DNA from 2 places in the Streptomyces sp. NPDC029836 genome. Region 2 is predicted to be linked to the other one. Evidence: riboswitches for the same ligand, from Rfam matches in the RefSeq annotation. Region 2 holds a riboswitch; the other holds the start of a gene.

Region 1 (4,202 bases), on a different contig from region 2:
CACCGCCTGGATCGAGCCGGTGTGGAAGATGCTGCTCGCCAACAAGGCGCTCCTGGCCGTCCTGTGGGAGCTGTTCCCCGAGCACCCGAACCTGCTCCCCGCCTACCTCGACGGCCCGCGCGAGCTCGCCGACGCGGGCGGTCCCGGCTACGTGGCCAAGCCGCTGCTGGGCCGCGAGGGCGCCGGCGTCACGCTGCACGAGGCGGGCGGGCGGGGCGAGCCGTTCGTCCCGACCGAGGGGGAGACGTACGTCTTCCAGGCGCTCGCGCCGCTGCCCGACTTCGACGGCAACCGCGTCGTGCTCGGCGCGTGGGTCGTCGAGGAGGAGTCGGCGGGGCTCGGCATCCGGGAATCGGCGGGACCGGTCACGGACGAGTACGCCCGCTTCCTGCCCCACGTCATCCTCTGACCGGTCGGCGGGCGCCCGGCCCGCCGACCGGCCGGCCGGTCAGCCGGCGAGGACGGACCTGAGCTGGTCCAGCCCCCAGTCCAGGTCCTCCTTGGAGATCACCAGCGGCGGCGCGATGCGGATCGTGGAGCCGTGGGTGTCCTTCACCAGGACCCCCAGCTCCATCAGCCGCTCGGAGATCTCCCGGCCCGTCCCGCGGGCCGGGTCGATGTCCACGCCGGCCCACAGCCCGCGCCCGCGCACGGCGGTCACCGCGCCCGCGCCGACCAGCAGGTTCAGCTCCCGGTGCAGGTGGTCGCCGAGTTCGGCGGCGCGTTGCTGGTACTCGCCCGAGCGCAGCATCGCGACCACCTCCAGGGCGACCGCGCAGGCGAGCGGGTTCCCGCCGAAGGTGGACCCGTGCTCGCCGGGCCGGAACACCCCGAGGACGTCCCGGTCGGCCACCACCGCCGACACCGGCACGACGCCGCCGCCGAGCGCCTTGCCCAGGACGTACACGTCGGGGACGACCCCCTCGTGGTCGCAGGCGAAGGTCCTCCCGGTCCGACCGAGGCCCGACTGGATCTCGTCCGCGATGAACAGGACGTTCCGCTCGCGCGTCAGTTCCCGTACGCCCGGCAGGTATCCGGTAGGCGGGACCAGGACGCCCGCTTCGCCCTGGACGGGCTCCAGCAGGACGGCGACGGTGTTCTCGGTGACGGCGTTCGCCAGCGCCGTGAGGTCCCCGTACGGGACGATGTCGAAGCCGGGGGTGTAGGGGCCGAAGTGGTCGCGGGCCTCGTGGTCGGTGGAGAAGGACACGATGGTGGTCGTGCGGCCGTGGAAGTTGTCGGCGGCGACCACGATCCTGGCCTGGCCGTCCGGCACGCCCTTGACCTCGTAGCCCCACTTGCGGGCGGTCTTCACCGCCGTCTCCACGGCCTCGGCGCCGGTGTTCATCGGCAGCACCATGTCCTTGCCGCACAGCGCCGCCAGCTCCGTACAGAAGTCGGCGAAGCGGTCGTGGTGGAAGGCGCGGGAGGTCAGGGTGACCCGCTCCAGTTGGGCGCGGGCGGCGTCGATCAGCCGGCGGTTGCCGTGACCGAAGTTGAGCGCCGAGTACCCGGCGAGCATGTCGAGGTACCTGCGGCCCTCCACGTCGGTCATCCAGGCGCCCTCCGCCGACGCGACGACGAGGGGCAGGGGGTGGTAATTGTGCGCGCTGTGCGCGTCGGCGGCGCGGATGGCATCAGCAGTGGTCGACACGGGGTCTCCGATCGTCGGTCAGGTCCTGTGACGAGGGTGGCGTCACTGTCCATCCTCGCTCGCGGACCGGACGGAGAAACCTTTCTCGTGGCGCGCCCGCTAGGGTGGGCGCCACGCACGGCGACTGGCGCACGGAGAACGGACTCCGGGGGAGCCGTGCGCGCACGACCGCACACAGGGCCGCTCGCCTGGGCCTCGCGGGGACGAGTTGTCGACATCGACCCCGGAGGAGCCGCCATGAACGCGCGCCGCCACCCCGCCCTCTTCGCGACCGACCCCGAACTGGCGTCCTTCGTCGCGGCGGAGGAAACGCTCCAGGCCGAGACCCTGCGCCTGATCCCCAGTGAGAACTACGTGTCCGCCGCCGTGCTCGAAGCCTCCGGCACGGTGCTCCAGAACAAGTACAGCGAGGGCTACCCGGGCCGCCGCTACTACGAGGGCCAGCAGAACATCGACCGCGTCGAGGCCCTGGCCGTCGAGCGGGCGAAGGGCCTGTTCGGCGTGGACCACGCCAACGTGCAGCCGTACTCGGGCTCCCCGGCGAACCTGGCCGTCTACCTGGCGTTCGCGAAGCCCGGCGACACGGTCATGGGCATGGCCCTGCCGATGGGCGGGCACCTCACCCACGGCTGGGGCGTCTCGGCGACGGGCTCCTGGTTCCGTGGCGTGCAGTACGGCGTCTCCGAGCGGACCGGTCGGATCGACTACGACGCGGTGCGCGAGCTGGCCCTCGCCGAACGCCCGAAGATCATCTTCTGTGGCGGTACGGCCCTGCCGCGCACGATCGACTTCGCGGCCTTCGCCTCGATCGCCGAGGAGGCGGGCGCCGTCCTCGTCGCGGACGTCGCCCACATCGCCGGTCTGATCGCGGGCGGTGCGCACCCGTCCCCGGCGGCGCACGTCGACGTGATCTCGACGACCACCCACAAGACCCTGCGCGGTCCGCGCGGCGCGATGCTGATGTGCCGCGAGCAGCACGCCAAGGCCATCGACAAGGCGGTCTTCCCCGGTCTGCAGGGCGGTCCGCACAACCAGACGACCGCCGGCATCGCGGTGGCCCTGCACGAGGCCGCCCAGCCGTCGTTCACCGCGTACGCCCACGCGGTGGTGGCCAACGCGAAGGCGCTGGCCGCCGAACTGTCGGGCCGGGGCTTCGACCTGGTGTCCGGCGGTACGGACAACCACCTGATCCTGATGGACCTGACCTCGCGCGAGGTCCCCGGCAAGGTCGCCGCGAAGGCGCTGGACCGGGCGGGCATCGTGGTCAACTACAACACCGTCCCGTTCGACACGCGCAAGCCGTTCGACCCGTCCGGCATCCGCATCGGCACCCCGTCGCTCACCTCGCGCGGCCTGACGACGGAGCACATGCCGCTGGTCGCGGACTGGATCTCCCGGTCGGTCGACGCCGCCGCGAAGGGGGACGAGGCGGCCCTGGCCGCGATCCGCGCGGAGGTCACGGACCTGATGGCGGCCTTCCCGGCGCCCGGCCTGCCGCTCGCCTGACGATCCGGCGGTCCGCCGGCCCGGCCGGCCCGGCCGGCCGCCCCGTTCCCCGCCCGGGGAACGGGGCGGCCGGGGGTCCGAAGCGGTCGCTCGGCCGGTACGGCGGACCCCCGGCCGGCGGCGCAAAGCGGTCGCTCGGCCGGGGCGGTATCCGGCCGCCCCGCTACCGCCCGGTACGCGGCCGGGTCCCGCCGCACGTCGGGGCCGCGGCGCACGGGCCGTCGTCGCGGCGCACCGGTTCCGGCCGGCGCCGGGCCGGAGCGCGCCCCCGCACCTGAGAGAATGTGGCCATGGCTTCTGATCGTCCTCGCGCGCTCTCCGGTATCCAGCCCACCTCCGGTTCGTTCCACCTCGGGAACTACCTCGGAGCCATCCGTCAGTACGTCGCCCTGCAGGAGACGCACGACGCCTTCTACATGGTGGTCGACCTCCACGCGATCACCATGCCGCAGGATCCGAAGGACCTCCGCGCGAACACCCGCCTCTCCGCCGCCCAGCTCCTCGCGGCCGGCCTGGACCCCGAGCGCTGCACGCTCTTCGTCCAGAGCCACGTGCCCGAGCACGCCCAGCTCGGCTGGGTCATGAACTGCATCACCGGGTTCGGCGAGGCGAGCCGGATGACGCAGTTCAAGGACAAGTCCGCCAAGGGCGGCGTCAACAACGCGACCGTCGGCCTGTTCACGTACCCGATCCTCCAGGTCGCCGACATCCTGCTCTACCAGGCGAACGCCGTCCCGGTCGGCGAGGACCAGCGCCAGCACATCGAGCTGACCCGCGACCTGGCCGAGCGCTTCAACACCCGCTTCGGCCCGACCTTCACGCTGCCCGCCGCGCACATCGTCAAGGAGGTCGCGAAGATCTACGACCTCCAGGACCCGGCGATCAAGATGTCGAAGTCGGCGTCGTCCCCCAAGGGCCTCGTCAACCTCCTCGACGAGCCCAAGGTCACCGAGAAGAAGATCAAGAGCGCGGTCACGGACACCGAGGCGGAGATCCGTTTCGACGCCGTGGAGAAGCCGGGCGTCAGCAACCTGCTCACCAT
Region 2 (4,202 bases):
GCGCGGATCAGACCGACGTTGCCCTCCTGGATCAGGTCCAGGAAGAGCATGCCGCGGCCGGTGTAGCGCTTGGCCAGCGAGACCACGAGACGGAGGTTGGCCTCCAGCAGGTGGTTCTTGGCACGCCGGCCGTCCTCGACGAGGATCTCCAGCTCGCGCTTGAACGCGGGCTTGTGGTCCTCCTCCTCTTCGAGCTTGTACTCGGAGAACAGGCCCGCCTCGATGCGCTTGGCGAGCTCGACCTCCTGCTCGGCGTTGAGGAGCGGCACCTTGCCGATCAGCTTCAGGTAGTCCTTGACGGGGTCGGCGGTGGCACCGGCCACCATGACCGTCTGCGCCGGGGCGTCGTCCTCGTCGTCGTCGGACAGGACGAAGCCCTGGGTGCCGCCGATCTTGGGGGCCTCCTCCTCCGGCTCGTCGGCGAGGTCCTCGGCTGCCCAGTCCTCGCCCACGGCGGCGGGGGTCTCGCCCTCGTCGGAGTCCTTCGCGCCCTTCTTGCCGGCGGCGGTCTTCTTGGTCGCCGTCGCCTTCTTGGCGGCGGTCTTCTTGACCGTGCGCTTCTTGGGCTCGGCGGCGGCCTCGGCCGCCACCTCCTCCTCGGCGCCGGTCGACGAAGCGGATATCGCCGCCGCGGTGGCCGGGACCGCCGTCTTGCGCGCGCCGATGGGGCGCGGCGCGGCGGCCGCCTTCTTGGTCACGGTGCGGGCCGGGGCCGCGGCCGCCTTGCGGGGCTTCTTGGCGGGAGCCTTGGCGGCGGGGGCGGCGCTGACGTGGAGGGCGACGCCCTCCTCGTCCAGGACCTGGTTCAGGCTGCGCAGGACCCGCTTCCACTGGTCCACCGGGATGCGTCCGGCCTCGAAGGCCTGGCGCACGTCGTCACCGTTGATGTGACCCTGCTCGCGGCCGCGCTCGACGAGCGCGACGAGGGCCTCCGATTCGGCGATCTCCGGAGGGAACGTACGGGACGGGCTGAGCGACACAAGGAGCCTCTCGTTGCGAACAGATAAGGGGTGAGCGGGACATCATCGCGCGAACTCGGGAAACAGACCCGAGGGGGGTCTGTATTCCGGGGCCGCGCGAGGACACCTGTCGGTTCATCGCATGCCCGAGTCGATTCGTTACGCGCTGAATTGAGTGACCTGCGCCACGCTGTGGCCGCGCAACCGATCCGGCGAAGATCCGTCCGCTCCGCGAACGCCTTTCCGTAGGCCCTCCTCTCAGTCCGTTTTGCGGGCTTCGATGAGGAAACGGGCGGTATGCGCGACGAACGGGCCCTCGCGTTCGATCCGTTCGTGGAGCTCGCGCAGCCGGTCCCGGTACTGCCCGACCGTGAAGCCGGGCACCATCCAGATCACCTTCCGTAGAAAGTAGATCACGGCTCCGATGTCATGGAACTCCGTCCGCAGTCGTTCGGAACGCAGATCGAGCACTTCCAGGCCCGCCTTCGTGGCGTCGCTCACCGCGTCGTCGGGGTGCCGGCCGCGCCGGACGTGTTCCGGCTGCGGGCCGAGGAAGTACTCGACGAGCTCGAAGACGCTCGCCGGGCCGACCTGCTGGGAGAGGTAGGCGCCACCCGGCGTCAACACCCGGGCGATCTCGTCCCACCAGATGGTCACCGGGTGTCGACTGGTGACCAGCTCGAAGGCCCCGTCGCCGAAGGGCAGCGGAGGTTCGTCGGCGTCCGCGACCACCACCGCGCCCAAGGGGTGCAACAGGCGGGTCGCCTTCTCGATGTTCGGCGGCCACGATTCGGTGGCCGCCATCAGCGGCGGCAGCGGGCCCGATCCGGCGAGCACCTCACCGCCCCCGGTCTGGATGTCCAGAGCGGAGCGCACCCCGGCCAGCCGCTCGCCGAGGAGCCGCTGGTAGCCCCAGGAGGGCCGCTGCTCGGTCGCCCGCCCGTCGAGCCAGGAGAAGTCCCAGCCGTCCACGGACACGGATTCGGCCTCGGCGACGAGATGGTCGAAAGTGCGCGTCATGTCTCGATCGTCCCAGCTCCGGTGCCGGGGAACCAGTGGATAAGTCGACTACAGTGGGCGGCGGGCCGTGACTGGCGTTCGGGTGGATCACCACCGGGGAGCGGCCCGGCGTACTCCGTACGTCGACTGCCGCGCGCCTGGGCGAACCGCGATCCGCAGCGACGTTCAGGAGACCCCATGACGACTGCCACTGCCCAGCTGATGGACGGCACCGCCGTCGCCCGCCGCATCTCGGAGCGGACCGCCGCCCTCGCGGCGAAGATCACCGAGCGCACCGGCACCGCCCCCTGCCTGGCCACCGTGCTCGTCGGCGAGGACCCGGCCTCCGTCACCTACGTACGCATGAAGCAGAACCGTTGCGCCAAGGCCGGCATCACCTCCCGCCACGTGGAACTGCCGGCCGCGACCACCACCGAGGAACTGGTCGCCGCCCTCACCGAGCTCTCGGCGGACCCGCGGATCAGCGGCATCCTGCTGCAGCACCCCGTCCCGGACCACATCGACGAGCGCGCCGCCTTCGAGGCCATCGCCCCCGGCAAGGACGTCGACGGGGTCACCATGCACTCCTTCGCCGCCATGGGCTTCGGGCTGCCCGGCTTCGTCTCCTGCACCCCCGGCGGCATCATGCGCCTGCTGGAGGCCTACGACGTGGACCTCACCGGCAAGCACGCCGTCGTCGTCGGCCGCAGCGCCATCCTCGGCAAGCCGGCCGGCATGCTGCTGCTGGAGCGCAACGCCACGGTCACCTACTGCCACTCCCGCACCGTCGACCTGCCCTCGATCGTGCGGCAGGCGGACGTGCTGGTGGCCGCCGTCGGCAAGGCCGAGTTCATCCGCGGCGAGGACATCAAGCCGGGCGCGGTCGTACTGGACGCCGGCTACAACGCCGGCAACGTCGGCGACGTCCACTTCGAGTCGGCCGCCGCCCGTGCCTCCCTGATCACCCCGGTGCCCGGCGGCGTCGGCCCGATGACCATCGCCGTCCTGCTGGAGCAGACGGTGCAGGCCGCGGCCGCCCAGGCCGGCCTGGACCTCGCGGCACTCTGACCCCACCCCACCCGACCCGGCGCGACGGCGTCCGGCTCGCCGCGGCCGGGGGTGCGGCGCGGGGGCCCGCGGACGTTCCTGACCGTCCGGAGCCGTCTCCGGTCGTCCCCCGGGGGGCCCGGCCGTCCGTGGTGCGTCCCAGGCCCTCCGTGGTCGTCCCCGGTCGTCCCGGGCCGGACGGGTCCGCTCCGCACCCGACCGTCGCGCGCGGCGTTCCGTTCGGGCCGGGCCGGGGCGGGCCGGGGCTGACCTGGGCGTCGGCGCGGCGGGCCGGTTCGGCCCGGAGGCGGTCGGGGGCCGTCCTCGCACACCCGCTCGGCGGCCGTCCGGGGCTGACGGACGGCGGCGGCCGGTTCGCCGGGACCCCGGTCGCGCGGCGCGACGTCGTAGGCGCCGGCCCGCACAGCGGCCCCGGACGGGCGCACGAGGATGGCAGCCCGTCGCCGATGACCGATGCGCGGTGGACCTGCCGGATCCCGACCGGCGACCACCACGTCGGCGGCCCCGTCGTCACACTCCGGGCGACGAACCCGCGCGGGGCACGGCCGTCGGGGTCGGACGAGGCGGCGACATGCCCCGACAACGTCCGTGAGCCGCAAGGGCGTTCGGCGGCTTGGTGTGACGCCGGAACACAGTGGTGACGGTTCCCACCGTCCTGCTAGGAAGAGGCTATGGACACCGAAGACCTCGACCCCATGTACCGCCTGATCGCCGAGCGGGCCTGTGAGCGCGTGATCCTGGAGTTCGTCCGTGAACTCGATCTAGGTCACCCCGGCGACGTGGCCGAGCTCTTCACCGAGGACGGGGTCTGGGAGTGGCCCTTCGACGGTCGAAGGTCCCAGGGACACGAAGCACTCAGGGCCTACTTCGGCTCCCGACCCGCGGACCGGCTCTCGCGCCGCCTGTGCACGAACATCGTGGTCACGCTCACCTCTGCCACCACGGCGAACGCGACCACCTACTTCACGACCTACCGCGTCGACGGGCACACCGGGGCCGGCTACGTGCCGCCGCGGATTCCCACCCAGGTGGGGCACTATGAGGACGCGTTCCGCAGGGTTGACGGCCGTTGGCTGCTCAGCCGCCGATCCCTGTTCCTGTCCTTCGCCGGCCACACAGACCGCCTCGCGCCGCCCGACCAGCCGTAGCGGTCGGACGGAGGGTCGGTCGGCGGCG

What was found. A riboswitch is a leader RNA that binds a small molecule or an ion and turns the genes downstream of it on or off. The one in region 2 is predicted to bind ZMP and ZTP.
Region 1: linked by a shared signal. The riboswitch ahead of ACZ4XJ_RS16555 (serine hydroxymethyltransferase) and the one ahead of ACZ4XJ_RS05400 (bifunctional 5,10-methylenetetrahydrofolate dehydrogenase/5,10-methenyltetrahydrofolate cyclohydrolase) in region 2 are both predicted to bind ZMP and ZTP.

The regions. Positions count from the first base shown of each region.
Region 1 is NZ_JBVHZI010000005.1:16,661-20,862, forward strand. It holds gene ACZ4XJ_RS16545 (glutathionylspermidine synthase family protein) at 1-409, shown strand, start outside; gene rocD (ornithine--oxo-acid transaminase) at 449-1,654, opposite strand; ZMP/ZTP riboswitch at 1,765-1,855, shown strand; gene ACZ4XJ_RS16555 (serine hydroxymethyltransferase) at 1,892-3,160, shown strand; gene trpS (tryptophan--tRNA ligase) at 3,451-4,202, shown strand, end outside.
Region 2 is NZ_JBVHZI010000001.1:1,170,410-1,174,611, reverse strand. It holds gene ACZ4XJ_RS05410 (RNA polymerase sigma factor) at 1-980, opposite strand, end outside; gene ACZ4XJ_RS05405 (methyltransferase domain-containing protein) at 1,218-1,979, opposite strand; ZMP/ZTP riboswitch at 2,037-2,129, shown strand; gene ACZ4XJ_RS05400 (bifunctional 5,10-methylenetetrahydrofolate dehydrogenase/5,10-methenyltetrahydrofolate cyclohydrolase) at 2,157-3,026, shown strand; gene ACZ4XJ_RS05395 (nuclear transport factor 2 family protein) at 3,698-4,174, shown strand.